DNA from 2 places in the Actinoallomurus sp. CA-150999 genome. Region 2 is predicted to be linked to the other one. Evidence: riboswitches for the same ligand, from Rfam matches in the RefSeq annotation. Region 2 holds a riboswitch; the other holds the start of a gene.

Region 1 (7,559 bases), 5.3 Mb from region 2:
CTGCTCAGCCGCGCCGACCGCAGGAGCTTCACCCGCGAGGCGGTCGACCTGTCCCTCATCGCCGAAGAAGCCGCCGAAACGCTGCTTCCCCTCGCCGAAAAGCGTCAGGTCACGCTCAACGTCACCGGCGAGAAGGCACAGACCGTCGGCTCCGCGGCGCTCCTGCTGCGGATGGTGATCAACCTCGTCCAGAACGCCATCGTCCACAACCTCCCGACCGGCGGCACCGTAACGGTACGTACCGAATCGCAGCACGACGCGAGCGTGCTGCGGGTCGAGAACACCGGCCATCGGGTCCCATCGGAACTGGTACCGACCCTCACCGAGCCCTTCCAACGCGGAACAACACGCATCCGCACCGACGAGCACGCCGGCGTCGGCCTCGGGCTGGCCATCGTGCACAGCATCGTCCGAGCACACACCGGAACCCTCGACCTCACCCCCCGCCCCACCGGCGGCCTCCTCGTCACGGTCCGACTTCCCGGCACGCCGCAGGCATCGTCCCCGAACCGGACCCACTAGATCGTTGAGTTGATCTCCTCGGTGCCTGCTCGACCTGATGTACGCCGGGTGTGGGCTCGCGCCGGGTGAATGCCGGCTGGTCGGTGGCGGCCCGCTTCAGGAGATCGGGTGGCCGTTCTCCAGGAGGACGGGTGTGCCTGCGGCCACCGCTTCCAAGCATGCGGCGATTCGGCGGGCCAGGCGTGCGTTGGCGAGATCGCCCACGCGCTCAGGCTCGACGAACGCGTACGAGGCCAGTTCCTCGGCAGGCAGCCGGATCGCCGTAACGTCGCGGTCGGACAGCACCCCGCCGTCGTAGACGAGCATCAGCCCCTCGGATAGTTCAGGCCGAGACGGCACCCAATCAATGGCCAGGACCCGCCGGACCGGCCGGTCCAACCCGAGTTCTTCGGCCACTTCTCGGCGGCACGCCGCGTGCGGGGATTCCTCCTTCTCGACGATGCCGCCGGGAATCTCCCACGTGGGCTTGTACGTCGGTTCGACCAGCAGCACTCGCCCGGCCGTGTCGCGGAACAACGCACCGGCGCCCATGCGCTTGCGCGGCAGAGACGCCGCGAACTGTTCAGGCGGCAGGGCCGCCGGACGAGGAGATTCCACTCGGCGAGGCTATCGAGGCGACCGCCTGCGTGGCCAAAACGCTGCTCATGTCCTACTCACACGACGTACGAGACGGTCAGGACGGTGACCGCGAGGGAGAGCATTCCCAGGCAGTTCAGCCAGAACTCCTTCCGGAGAAACCGTGCCCGGATGTGGGCGTAGACGGCGCAGCAGGCCTACCCCGTCGAGGCAGCCCTGGATGAAGGCCGGTGGACGGATCGACAGCAGTGCGTCAACAAACAGGACGAGGGCGAGTAGTGCCGTGGGCCACCAAAGGCTCGGGACGTCGAACATCATGCCTCCGATTGGTCCATGATGAGGCTGACGATGTCGCGAAACTGCTCGCGTCCGACGTCATCGGGAAGTGCCCCGTTCGACATCGTCATCAGGATGCCGAGGTAGGCGAAGTAAATCGATCGGGCCGCCCTGCCCGCGCGGTCCTCGTCGTGCCCCGCTCGGGGGAGCACCTGCTGGATCTCGCCGATCAGGGTCAGCCCGAGGTTCTGGAAGATCGCAGAGTCGTGTCGGCCACGCACGATCGTCGCCGCGTATTCGCGTGACAGCTCGCGGTCGAGCGCGAAGTAGTCAATGAACGGCTCGGCCAGCGCGATGACGTCGTCGACCGGGTCGGCCGACGGCTGTTCGGATCGGGCTCGGTCGCGTTCTCGGTGCACGGCATCGATCCAGCCGTCGAAGATCGCCACGAGCAGCCCATGCTTGTCGCCCACCGCCATCACGCTGCCCGCGCTGAGCCCGGCCTCGGCGGCGATCTGCCGGACGGTCGTCGCGTCGAAGCCCCGCTCGCGGAACAGCCGCTCCGCGGCCACGAGCACCTGATCTGTTCGTGCCGCTTATGCGCTGGGGCACAGGACGAAGAGCGGGAAGGTACGGCGGCTGGGTTGGTCGCCGATCTCCGTCAGCGCTGCGCGGATCTCGTGCAGGTGGCCTGTGGTCATCTGCAGTGGGGGTTCGTCGGGCTGGTAAACGGTGCGGATCGGATAGTCCACGCCCGGGTGCCGAGTCATTTCAATGTGGCAGCCGAGCACGTGGGTGACCGTCCGGTGGCCGCAGAAGTCGATCAAGCGATCGATCGTCCGGGCGAATGCCTGCCAGTCCTTGATATAGAGCCGGCCGGGGTAGACCGTGTCGCCGGTGAGGAGGAACCCGGTCCACGGATCGTAGAACGTGACCGCCGCTTCGTGGTGGCCCGGGGTGGCCAGGCACTCCAGCACCCGGCCGCCCAGGTCGACCTGCGTCACGGCATCAAAGTCGTCGGCGAATCCGAAGTACGGCCAGGTGGTGTCCTGCTCCGCGCCGACCACCGTGGTGTCGGGACGATCGGTGAACTGGCCGTCGCCTGCGATGTGGTCACCGTGCGGATGGGTGTGGAGCACCAGCAGTTGGTACCCGTGCCGAGGGTGACGGGCGAGCCAGGAGTCAACGAGCTCGTCGACCACCCGGCGAAGGGGGAAGAACTCGGCGGATGCGGTGGCTCCGGTGTCGATCAGCACAGCCCGGGCGTTGCCGAAGAGCAGGAACAGGAACGGCGCCTCGTAGTCGATCGCCATGTTCTGCCGGAAGATGAACGTGTGCTCGTCGTAGGCGTGGACCTGGATGTCCGGGTCGGTGTTGTGCTTGGCCGACGGCGAGCCGTGAATCCATCGGACATCCAGCGCACGAGGCCGGGGAGTCGCTCCGGTGAAGTCGATCAGGGAGGTGCGGGCACCCATGACGTCTCCTCGAGTGCGTCGTCTTGGCGGGCCGGGTACGGCGCACATCTCGTCCGGGGCAGGCACGTACTAGCCTCCGCCGCGACGGTAGCACGGCACCGAGCGGCTGGACCTCGCTCCGTCGGGTCGGTCGGAGCGCCCATCACAGCCGCGAAACTCAGCGTCGACGGCGGATCGACCATGCGCTGAGGCCGGTCCCCGCGCGGGGACCGGCCTCGGGGGTTGCGCTCTGCCCTATCGCTTCGTGACTTTGTGGATCCAGGCGAGTTGCTGGGCGATCTCCCCGGCCCCGGCCATCTTCTCTCGGTCGGAGCCGTAGAAGACGCCGAGCAGGGTCTCCTTGCCGTGTGCGCCGATGCTCATCACCGGGGCTCCAGAGTCGCCGCCGGCGGGAATCCCGGACACCTTCTCCAGGCAGAAGTCCGTGCCGCCCGGTTCGGCGTAGCCCTCGCAGCGGCGCGCGTCGGACCGTACGACCCGCAGCGTCGACTGCTTGAGCACGGGCGACTGGCAGGTGTTCTCATCCTTGGTGCAGGTGGCACCCCACCCGTACTGCCGCACGATCTCACCGGGGTGGACATGGGCCTTGGCCAGGCGCACCGGGCGGATCTTCATCGGCGAGACCTTGATGAGCATCATGTCAGCGCGCGAGTTCCCCGCCCGCTTGCCCACCGGGCGGACAGTGGTGCCCTTACGCATGTCGAGGTTGCCGACCCGGAACGAGATCCGCTTGTCGGCGACCGCCTGCCCCTGCTCGAAGAAGCAGTGCGAGGCGCTGATGACCCACTGCTTCGTGACCGCCGTCCCGGTGCACACCGGTTTGCCGTCGATGAGCATGCGCACCGCCCATGGGCCGTAAGTGCTCTTTGACCCGCCGATGACAGCCGAGGCCGGCCCGGACGCCATCACCGAGCCCGTCACCAGCAACAACGCGGACACCAACAGCACACGAACGCGACGCGCCATCCGGAACAGCTCCTCTTCTCGGGGCATGGCCTTACTGGTGGTGTAGATACGCGGTCAGATCAAAAAGTTTCCGATTACGCGTAGTTCGTCCTCAACCGTGGGTGTCTGCAGCAGGTGCTACGGCGGCGGCCGGTATCGCCGGAGTCGGTCGCTTGCTCGGTGGGGGTGCGGCAGGCGCATCCGGCGGTGGCGCTCTTGCCGAGAGTGTCGGCGCCGGCGGGTGGCCCGCTCTGACGCGCGCAGGGAGTGGGACCCACGTTCCCGCTCCCTGCGTCCCCGTATGCCTGCCCCGTCCCGTTCAGGGTGGATCAGGTGAAGTTGACGCCGTTCATGGTGGGCTGGAGTGTCCCCAGGGTGAGGCTGTCGCAGATCGGCGGCTGGTAGCCGTCGTCGAGGCCGTGGTAGGTGAGCGGGATCCAGGTGCTGTGCCAGGCGACGCCGAGGTCGTCGGTGGTACCGCCGGGGCAGCCCTTTGTGGTGTGCCACTTGGTTCCGGCGAAGGCCGAACTCCCGGGCCGCAGCGTGATTCTCATACCCGCGCCGGGGAAGTTCACCTGAGTCGCGGGAATCGCGGTGTAGTTGTTCTCCCCGCCCTTCCCGAGCGGCGTCCAGCCGGCCGGCAGGTAGCAGGTTTCACTCGACCGGTTGGTGAGGATCAGCGTGGCAGTCGCCTTTTCCGCTGCCATTTCCCCTTCCAATCCGTTAAGGCCGGGATCTTGAAGCTGCAGTTCGGCTTTAAGCTCGGATCCCATGCAGCTCGGCGTGTCACTCTGACCGGCGGTCGTCGGCCTGCTGCGCGTGCCGCCGCTTCCGGTATTGCGGGAGGAGGAGGTCGGCGCCGACGACGCGGTCGGGGCGGACGACGACTCCGGCGAATTACCCGACGCCGACGCGCTTCCGTTGAAGTTGCAGGCGGTGAGCGAAAGAGCGACCATTCCGCCACCACAGGCGAGAACAGCGGCGGTACGCAGACGCTTGAGCTCCATCGGTAAAACCTCCCGGTTGCTTACTGACTCGGTTAATCAGTTCGATGCCCGGTAATGGCATGGAGGTTCGCCGGGAAAGCCGGATTCCCCGTTTTTTCCGCTGTGACGGATGTCACGCGAACCCGGGAGGCCGGCAAAGAATCTTATTAGCCTCGATGTTTCGTGAGGTCGGTTGGGTCGCGCGGCGGTCTGGACCGACGCTCAGATCACTGAGGAGACCCTTGGAGGCTTCTCGGCGTGGACGAAGCATCGCGGTAAGAACGCAGATGCGGCTGGCCGATGCACGGCCACGGGCTGCCGGCCGACGCGTTGTACCAACGCCAAGGCAGGATTTGAGGTGGCGCTAACCGGGTGTCGTGTGGGGTGATTCCCGGGCCGGACGTCGGGCCGGAGGACGATAACGGCTGGCTCATTAGCTCCGGATCGTCCTGGCTCGGCCGGACTCAGCGCCGGGCGCCTTCTCGGGGACCCGGTCTTCCATGATGGTCACGGCCTGGCCGCGAACGCGGTCCCCGCATGCCCGCATGGGCGTACGCGGGGACCAAAAGAAACGGAAGGGTTTGAGATTGAGATTCACGAATCTGCTGCGCCGGATCGAGGAGTGGCGGGTTCTGACGAGCATAGGTATGTCGTGGATTGCTGACCGCTACCGTCACCGACGGCGGCGGTCAAAGCAATAAGCGAACCTCCGCCTGCAAACGATTGGAGGAGACCGCCCGCCGCTGGCGGGACGAGCCCCGGCGGCAGACGGCCGGAGGTGAACCCTGTCCCGCTCGGAAAGGCGCGCGCCGATCCGCGCCAGATGATCTCCCGGGCGGTGCCGTGACTACTCAACGGCATCTGACCTGGCCTTCTATGCTCAGCGCTCGTGTTTCTGCACCTCCATCAATCCGCGATGGATGGCCGCCTCACTTCATGGCGGGCTGCTCACTGTTCGGCGCCGCTCTCCGATGCGAGTGTCAGCAGGGAGTCGCGCTTGATCGCGACCAGGGAAAGTGTCTTGTAGCCGATCTCCTCGAACAGCACGGTGATCCGGTCGGGTTCGGCGCGCATGACCGTTCCCGGGCCCCATGCCTTGTGCACCACCTCGGAGTGGACCGGGAATGGACCGTCGACCCGCGTCGTGTCGACCGCCCCCGCGACGCAGTTGTCGCAGTTGTCGCAGGTCTTCGTCGTACGGGGCTCGCCGAAGTACTCCAGCAGATAGCGGCGGCGGCACCCGGTGGTCTCGGCGTAGCCGCGCATCATGTCGATGCGCGAGTCGTCCACCCGGCGGCGGCTCTCGTCCAGCTCCATCGCATCGGCCGCGGCCTGCTTGGGAGCGGGCCCCCGCTCGGCGTACCGCAGGTCTCCCCGGCCGCTCACCTCCACCGCCTTGGTGTGCTGGAGCAGGTTCACGAGAGAGGTCAGCTTGGACGGGCCGATGCCCAGCGTCTCGCGTACGGCGTGGGGCTTCACGGTGCCGCCGTGCTCGTGGAGCAGGACGGCGAGCCGGAGCAGCATCTCCTCGTCCGGCCGGCCGCCCGCGAAGAATCGGCGCAGGCCGAGGTCCTCCGACCGGTAGTACAGGACCGCCTCGGACGGCTCGCCGTCGCGGCCGGCCCGGCCGATCTCCTGGTAGTAGGAGTCCGGCGACTCGGGTGGGGCACTGTGCAGGACGTAGCGCACATTCGGCTTGTCGATCCCCATGCCGAAGGCGGAGGTGGCCACGACGACGTCGAGCCCGCCCTCGGAGAACAACGTGTGCACCCGCTCGCGTTCGGACGCCTTCATCCCCGCGTGATATGCCTCCGCGTGCAGCCCGGCCTCGGTCAGCTCTTTGGCGTACGCCGTGGCGTCGCGGCGTGTCGCGACGTACACCAGGCCGAGCCCGGACCGTCCGGCGGCGTCCGCGACGAGCGCGCGCCTCTTGGTGCTCTCCTCGGCGAACCGGCGGACCCGCAGCGTGATGTTGGGCCGGTCGAAGCCCCGGATGACCTGGTGGACGTCGCGGAGGCCGAGCACCTCCACGATGTCCTCGCGTACGGGCGGCGACGCGGTCGCGGTCAGCGCGATCACCGGGGGGTGGCCGAGGCGTTCGATGACCCGGCCGAGCCCGAGGTAGTCGGGCCGGAAGTCATGTCCCCAGGCCGAGACGCAGTGCGCCTCGTCGATCGCGATCAGCGAGGGCCGCGCCGCGGCGAGCCGGTCCACGACATCGGGCTTGGCGAGCTGCTCGGGGGAGAGGAAGACGTACTCGGCCTTACCGGCCCGGATCTGCTCCAGAGAGGCCTCGCTCGAGCCCGCGCGCTGCGCGGAGTTGACGACGACGGCGCCGCCCGCGTTCCGCTCGGCGAGCGAGAGCATCTGGTCCCGCTGCAGGGCGATCAACGGCGAGATCACGATGGTCGGGCCGTCGAGCAACTGGGCCGGGACCTGATAGGTCGCGGACTTGCCGCTGCCGGTCGGCATGACGACGAGTACGTCGTGCCCCTGAAGGAGGGACTGCATCGCCTCCGTCTGCCCGGGCCGCAGCTGCCGCCAGTCGAAGACCTCCCTCGCCGTCCGCTGAAGACGCCGCCGAGCCCCAAGCCGGCTCAACCCATTGCGAATCCCCATCCAGCGCCCTCCCTGACGGCACTCGTCGTTCGGTCCCCAGGACCGAGGCTCGATCATCCAACCAGGTCCGTACGACGGCCGGCGCCGGCTTTGCCGGTGTATGTGCGTCTCAACCGCGCCGCGCGCCGTCGGGCCAGATGGTGCGAACCGGGACGCGGCG
Region 2 (7,559 bases):
AACTGAATTCAGGCAGGCCCCGGGCCGTACGACGACTCTCGTACGGCCCGGGCGGCCGTCTTGTTGAGACCATGGGGCCGTGACCGGCACCGAGCAGAGATCCCCCCGTACGCCATCGACCCCTAAACGCGATCGGGTTCGGCGCCACATCCTCGACTTCATCGACAACGCGAGCCCGGGAACGAGCCTGGCCTCCGAACGCGAACTGGCCATGACACTGGGCGTGTCCCGCCCGACCATCCGCGCCGCCATCGACGACCTCGTCCAATCAGGCCTCCTGGTCCGCCGCCACGGCCGCGGCACCTTCACCAGCCCACAAAAGATCACACAGGAGCTGTCGGGAAGCACCGGCCTGGCAGCCCCTCCGGCGCAAGGTACGTGGAGCAGTCGTGTGGTCGACTTCACGATCGCCCCGGCGGGCTGGTCACGAGCGTCGCGGCTGAACATCGACCCCGACGACGAGATACTGCGCGTGACACGCGTACGGCTCGTCGACGGAGAACCGATCGCGATCGAACGCCTCGAGCTTCCGGCAGCGCTGGTTCCGGGGCTTGCTCCAGAGGACATGGAGACCGGGAACTTCTACCAGTTGCTACGGGAGCGGTACGGGATCAACGTCACCGAGGCGGTCCAGACACTCGAGCCGAGCGTCACCAACCCCGAACAGGCCGACCTGCTGGACGTACCTGCCTTCTTCCCGATCATGCACATCCAACGCACCACCCAAGACGACACCGGACGCACCATCGAATACGCCCAATCCGCCTACCGCGGCGACCGATACCGCATCACCACAAAACTCCACTTCGACCACACCTCCGGGTAGGTTCCCCGACTTATCGGCCTGGTGCACGCAGGAGGCCGTTGACCAGATCGTCGAAGAGCGCGGCGAGTTCGTCGTCGGTGATGGCGTCGGGGCGGGTCAGCACCAGACGCCCGAAGTGCTCGGCGGCGGCGACTACGGCGTGGGCCGTCCAGAGGTGATGGCGGGCGGTGGCGGCGTCCAGGTCGCGGCCCCTGCCGATGAAGTCGGCGAGGGCTTTGCGGACGGCCTCGCGACCCTGCTCGATCCGATCGAGGACGGGCGCTGGTGTCTGCGCACCGGTAACCAGGACGGGCGTCCATGTCTGCGGGTTCTCGCGTACGGCCCGTGCCCATGCGCGGGCGATGTCTCCTGCGAGGTGCTTCGAGGTGAGACGACGCGGATCCTGCGGGAAGGCGGCCAGGAGCTGGGTGACGGCATCACTCTGGGTCCGGTCGAGGAGCGCGGTGAGCAGGAGTGGAAGTTTGGCATACGCGCCGTAGACGACCGGCTTGGTGACCCCGGCCTCCTGGGCGATCGCGTCGACGGTGAGGCCGGCGTACCCCTCGCGGACGATGAGCGCGAGTGCCGCGTCGAGCAGCTGCCGGCGGCGCTGCTCGAGGGGCATCCGGGGTGCGTACGCGCGTCGCTGTCGTCGCATGCCCCCCTCTGCCTTCGTCACGCCGGACAGGGTAGCGGCCTTTCGAACGAGTGCCCCTTGACAATTACTACCATGACGTAGCAATTTACTACGGCCCGGTAGTAAATGCACCCACAGGGGACCCATGAAGGTGAACGCTCGCTCGTTGATGTTGCTGCCCGTCCTTGCGCTGGTGCCCGCGTCCGTTGCCGCGGTGCGCACCCAAGCGGACTCGGCACCGCTTGCCGACGGCTGGAAACCGCGACCCGCACAGTGGCACAACACCGTGACGCGCCAGGACCTGGCGATCCGGATGAGTGACGGGAAGATCTTGCGCGGTGACCTCACGCTTCCGGCGACCGCCGACGGCAAGGCCGTGAAGCAGAAGCTGCCCGTGCTGGTGACGATCACGCCGTACAACAAGCGGCTGCCGATCGGCACCAACAGTGGCGCTCTCCTCGGCACCAACGTCCCTGCCGACTACTTCGTCGACCGTGGCTACGCGGAGCTCTGGGTCGACGCGCGTGGCACGGGCAGCTCCGAGGGCCGATGGTCCGCGTTCAGCGAGCGGGAGAACAAGGACGCCGGCGAGGTCGTGACCTGGGCGCACAGGCAGCCGTGGAGCAACGGCAAGGTGGGCATGCAGGGCGGTTCCTACCTCGGCATCGAGCAGCTCTTCGCTGCCGAGCAGCAGCCGCCCGGGCTGAAGGCGATCTTCCCGACGGTGCCGGCCGCCGATCCCTACCGCGACGTTGCCGCCGCGGGCGGGGAGATGGACGCGGGTTTCCTGCCGCAGTGGTTCATGCTCGTCTCCGCGGCCGGCGCGATTCCCCCCGCGTTCAGCCTCAAGGAGCCGAGGTCGGCCCTGACCATGGCGGTCGACCACATCGCCGGCGGCGCCGGCGGCACCCTGCCGGAGGTGCTTTCGGGAGTGTTGGGCGGGGATGTGGCGTACGACGGTCCGTACTGGGCGAAGCGCAAGCCGATCACGCGCATCGACAAGGTGAAGGTCCCGACGTTCATCATCGGCGGTGAGTACGACATCTTCCAGCGCGGCGAGCCCCTGCTCTTCGAGGGAATCCAGCGCAACGGGACACCCGTGAAGTTCATCGACGGGCCGTGGAACCACCTCCAGGCCGGGTCGGGCAGGGGCAACGAGTTCGGTGCCGCCGGCTACGGGTCGCTGGCCGAGCTCGAGCTGCGCTGGTTCGACCACTGGATCAAGGGGCAGGACACCGACCTGGACCAGATCGCGCCGGTGACCTACTACGAGCAGGGCACCGGACGTTGGGTGCGGAAGCAGAAGTGGATCGCGAGCGACCTGTCCGCGAAGACCTTCAAGCTCTCTGGGTCCTCGACCACCACGGTCAAGTCCGGTGGCCTGACCACCGGCACCGCGGCAGCGGGGAGGTCGACACTCCAGCCGCTGCCGGTCAGCGGCCTGTGCACGCGCTCGACCGACCAATGGACCGGCGGCCTGGCGAGCGTGGTGCTCAAAGACCTGCCGTGCTGGACCGACAACCGGCCCAACGATGCCACCGGACTCACCTTCGACTCCGCGCCCGCGACGAAGACGCTGCGCTTCCAGGGGCCGATCAACGCCCACCTGTACGTCTCGACCAGCACCGGCGACGGCATGCTGTCGCTGGCGGTCGAGGACGTCGCGCCCGACGGCAGCGTCCACCGGATCACCGGCGGTTGGGAGAGCATCTCCCAGCGGGCGCTGGACAAGAAGAAGTCACGCTACCTGGACGGCAAGATGATCCAGCCCTGGCACCCGTTCCTGAAGTCGACGAAGAAGGACCTGACGCCGGGCACGATCGCGCCGGTGGACGTGGAGATCTTCCCGACAGGTGCGGCCATCAGGCCCGGGCACCGACTGCGGCTGGCGGTCGAGGGCTTCGACGTACCTCACCTGTCGCCGCAGCTGGACGGCGGCGCCAAGACGCTCGGGCCGATGACCATCTACACCGGCGGCGATCACCCGTCGTCGGTGACGATGCCGGTGCGGAAGTAGCCGTCCGGCTCAGCCGTCGCTCCACGGGCCCGTGATAAATTTGCGACGGTTTAGCGCAGCGGCGCTGCCCCGGACGAGTCGCACCGTACCCGGCCTGACAAGACGATGCGTTCGGGAGCGTCGTCATGGGGCAGTACGTCCAGATTTTCGGTTCGTTGCTCATCCTCGGGCCGTTCATACTGGCGCAGCTGGGACGTCTGGCACCGGCGTCGGTGAGCTACCTCGGCTTCAATCTCGCAGGGTCCGCGCTGCTTGCCGTCGACGCCGGGCTCGGCGGGCAGTGGGGGTTCCTACTCCTGGAGAGCGCATGGGCGTGCGTCTCGGCGTTCTCACTCGCCCGTACGCGCCGACGGCATCGCCGCTCGGCCGGGACCTCCCACTAGTGCCCTGCGCCCAGCCCCCTTTTCACGGCCGGCGGCGTGTCCGGCGGCGAGGCTTGGGAGTGGAGTGTTTTTGCGGGGGCTTCTTACGGGTGGGTTGTTGTTGGGGGGTGCGGCCACGGGAGCTGTTGGGGGTGCGGCCGCGGACGATGCCGATCAGTTCCTCCATGAGGTCGGTCGTCGCGGCCTCGAGCCAGGCCAGGCCGATTTGGGACTGGGGGGCGTCGGTCACAGTGCGGTAGGTGAGGTCCTTGCGGTGGTGGAGGCGGGCCAGAGACTGAGGGAGCAGTAGGACGCCTGCCCCCGACGCCACCAGTTTGATCGCGTCCGCCGTGCTCTCCGGACGGGTGAAGGCGGGCTGCCCGGGACGGTCGACCCAGGCCAAGACCTCGTCGAGCGGCTCGAACACATCCTCGTCGGCGAGATCGGCGAGCTCCACCTCCTCGACCGCGGCCACCGCGTGGTCCTTCGGCACCATCACCACGGTCGTCTCCAGGTACAGCGGGATCACGTGGAGGGCCTCGCGGTCGACGGGCAGGCGCACGAACGCCGCGTCCACGCCGCCGTCCCGCAGCAGGGGGACAGCCTCGGCGGCAGGCATCTGGATCAGCCGAAGCGGCACCTCCCGCACCCGCTCGGCCCACACCCCGGCCCATTTCCCGGGCGTCACCCCCGGCGCATAGGCCAGCCGGAACTCACCCTTGGTCATCTTCTCAGCCTAGCCGCGTCCAGACGGCTGCCTCCCGCTGGCTACGCTTGCTGTCATGAGCACGTCCAAGGCGAAGACCCCGCAGACCATGAAGCCGGTGACCGCGGCCAAGAAGCTGGGGATCCTGCTGTCGGCAGCGCCCGCCGAATTCCAGGAGGGCGTCGTCTCCCGGGACGAGCTGAACGCGCTCCAGGCCGACCCGCCCTCTTGGCTCGCCGACCTGCGCCGCATGGGCCCCCACCCCCGCCAGGTCGTCGCCGCCAAGCTCCGCGTCTCCGCCTCGGGCCTAGCCCGTGCCGGCATCACGGGCCCCCTCACGACCGCCGAGATCGAGACCTTGAAGGCCGAGAACCCCGACTGGCTAGAACGCGAGCGGGCCATCCAAACCGAGGTCCGCCAAGAGGAGCTCCGCCTCAAGCAGCAGCGCGCCAAGGCCTGACCCACCCCGCGTTGCCGCCATAGATCGTCTCTTGGGTCCCAGGGCGCCGGAGGCTCCGTCGATGCGTCGGTCGTCGGGGTCGGGGGGTGATCGGCACGGTCGCGGCCGAGGGGAACCGCGGCGGCCGCCCGGCCTCCTCATGTTCGATCCACTCGTAGCTGATGGGGGTCTCGTGAGGTACAAACTGACCGCGAAACAATGCCGGAATACCCTCGTGGTCTCGGCCGGCTTCCTGGTCGCAGGCCTTCTCCTCGCTCTCCTCACTCCCGCGGCCCTCGTCATATCGCTGGGCGGCCTCCTCGGCTGCGTCCTAGGCCTCCTGCAACTCGGCTCCTACACCGCGACCGACGAATCCGGCATCATCACCAGAAGATTCCTCCTCCGCCGCACCATCCCCTGGACCGACATCACCTCCATCGACACCAACACCGTCCGCAGCCTGACCACTGTCCAGGTGACCCGTGCCAACGGCCGCAAGGTCACTCTTGGAGCCCCCCGAACCGGTGCCGGCTTCGCCGACCCCGACTTCACCCCCGCTCTCAGCCAGCTCACCGCCCACTGGCACCAGTCCCGCTGAAAGGCGTGGGGGTATCTCTCCAGGGGCTCTGTCGCGCGACGCGCTGCTCGCCGACCTGGCCCGGTTCGACACCGATAGGTCAGCGGGTGGCCTTGGCGGCTTCGATGATCAGGTCGGCCACCGTGTCGGGCTGAGAGATGGATGCCGCGTGGGATGCCTCCGCGCGCACGATGTGCGATCCGGCGCGCTCGGCCATGAACTCCTGGGCCTGGGCGGGGATGGCGTTGTCGTGTGTCGCGATCAGCGCCCATGAGGGCAGGGTGCGCCAGGCCGGCTGGCCGGACAGTTCGGCTGTCAGCGCCTGCTGGCGTACCGGGCGCTGGGTGACCGCGAGGACGTCGGTGGTCTCTGCGGGCAGGTCGCCGGCGATGACGTCCTGGTAGTGCTGGGGCAGGATGCGCAGCTCCGGCTCGCCGTCGTACTCGGTCACGGTGGTGGTGTCCGGTCCCATCTTGGCGCCGGGGAAGCGGAAGGCGTTCTCCAGGGCGCTCTCGCCCTCGTCGGGCTGGAAGGCGGCGACGTAGACCAGGGCGTCGACGTTCGATGCCTCGCGGGCGGCGCAGGTGATCACCGCGCCGGCGTAGGAGTGGCCGACCAGGACGACCGGGCCGTCGACGGCCTTGGTGACGGTGGCGACGTACTGCGCGTCGGACTCCAGGCCGCGCAGCGGGTTCGCCGCGGCGACGACGTCGTAGCCCTGCTTCTGGAGCTTGGCGACGACCCCCCTCCACATGGAGGAGTCGCCGAAGGCGCCGTGGACCAGGACGATCGTGGGGGTGGTGCTCATGGGTTCCAAACCTCTCAGAGAGAACGATCAGTCTTTCTGCAAGAAAGACTAGTCGTTCTACCTCAGGGCTGCAACGCGACGGGGGCGACCGCCGAGAACGACTGGTCTTTCTTTATGATGGGCGTATGACGACCACCTCGGAGCTGCACCCCAAGGACCGGCTGCTGCGCACCGCGTCCCGCCTGTTCTACGCCGAGGGCATCCACACCGTGGGCATCGAGCGACTCGTCACCGAGGCCCAGGTCACGCGCGCCACCTTCTACCGGCACTTCCCCAGCAAGGACGACCTGGTCTCCGCCTACCTCACGGCCACCGCTGATGGCATCCGGGAGGCTGTCGCGCGGGCCCGGGAAGGCAAGTCGCCGCGCGAGGCGATCCGCGCGGTCATGGCCGTCCTCGGCGACACGACTCTGGAGGACGGCTTCCGCGGTTGCCAGTTCCTCAACGCCGCCGCGGAGTATCCCGACCGGAACCATGCGGTACGCGCGGTCATCGACGACCAGCGATCATGGCTGTTCGGGATCCTGCGCGACCTCTCGGCCGACATGGGACACCCTGACCCGGAACACGCCGCCCGGGTCCTCGTCCTGCTCCACGACGGCGCGTTCCAGGCCGCCGAACTCGACGACGCCGAGGTCGTCCGCGAAACACTGCGCCGCGCCGTCGACGAAGTGTTCCCCTCCCAGCAGGCCTGACGACGGTCCACGACAGCGCAATGGTGTGCCGCTCGAATATTGGGTCACGTGGCCTGAGCTGCGGCTATGCGGCGTGGTGGTATTCGCTGATCACGCCCGTCACGACAGATCTTCGCCGGATGGTCTGCAGGTCGGTGAGGCTGGCCGCGTCCCGGGTCGGCAGCGTTTCAAGGTCCGGTGGCCGTTGTTGCCGGGATTGGGGCGGTCGGGAAGCGTTGTAATGGACGCATGTACGTGCTGGCGGTGATCGAGCACCGCACCCGCCGGATCCGCATCTTGGGTGCGACCGCCCACCCGACTGCGTCCGGGGTGGCGTGCTCCGCCCGGAACCTGGTCATGGACCTTCAGAACGCCGGGTGCCGAGCCCGGCTCCTGATCCGGGATCGGGACGGCAAGTTACCCGCGCTCTTCGACGCCGTCCTGGCCGATGCGGGGATCGAGGTGCCGAGGGCGATCGTTTAACTCGAGGGCTTAAATGATCGCGCCTCCCCTGGCCGCTGCATATCATGGCGA

What was found. Region 2 has a riboswitch for guanidine ahead of ACQP2O_RS33375 (CBU_0592 family membrane protein). Riboswitches for the same ligand answer to the same signal wherever they lie in the genome.
Region 1: linked by a shared signal. The riboswitch ahead of ACQP2O_RS03055 (MBL fold metallo-hydrolase) and the one ahead of ACQP2O_RS33375 (CBU_0592 family membrane protein) in region 2 are both predicted to bind guanidine.

The regions. Positions count from the first base shown of each region.
Region 1 covers NZ_CP192063.1:612,080-619,638, forward strand. Annotated here, with positions in the region: gene ACQP2O_RS03040 (sensor histidine kinase) at 1-522, shown strand, start outside; gene ACQP2O_RS03045 (NUDIX domain-containing protein) at 619-1,119, opposite strand; gene ACQP2O_RS03050 (TetR/AcrR family transcriptional regulator) at 1,413-1,952, opposite strand; gene ACQP2O_RS03055 (MBL fold metallo-hydrolase) at 1,971-2,849, opposite strand; guanidine-III (ykkC-III) riboswitch at 2,862-2,929, opposite strand; gene ACQP2O_RS03060 (S1 family peptidase) at 3,084-3,815, opposite strand; gene ACQP2O_RS03065 (DUF4232 domain-containing protein) at 4,124-4,801, opposite strand; gene ACQP2O_RS03070 (RecQ family ATP-dependent DNA helicase) at 5,729-7,399, opposite strand.
Region 2 covers NZ_CP192063.1:7,214,552-7,222,110, forward strand. Annotated here, with positions in the region: gene ACQP2O_RS33355 (cellulose binding domain-containing protein) at 1-6, shown strand, start outside; gene ACQP2O_RS33360 (GntR family transcriptional regulator) at 80-826, shown strand; gene ACQP2O_RS33365 (TetR/AcrR family transcriptional regulator) at 837-1,484, opposite strand; gene ACQP2O_RS33370 (CocE/NonD family hydrolase) at 1,588-3,459, shown strand; guanidine-III (ykkC-III) riboswitch at 3,507-3,571, shown strand; gene ACQP2O_RS33375 (CBU_0592 family membrane protein) at 3,585-3,842, shown strand; gene ACQP2O_RS33380 (LysR family substrate-binding domain-containing protein) at 3,865-4,548, opposite strand; gene ACQP2O_RS33385 (DUF5997 family protein) at 4,604-4,987, shown strand; gene ACQP2O_RS33390 (PH domain-containing protein) at 5,160-5,564, shown strand; gene ACQP2O_RS33395 (alpha/beta fold hydrolase) at 5,644-6,351, opposite strand; gene ACQP2O_RS33400 (TetR/AcrR family transcriptional regulator) at 6,477-7,046, shown strand; gene ACQP2O_RS33405 (hypothetical protein) at 7,275-7,508, shown strand.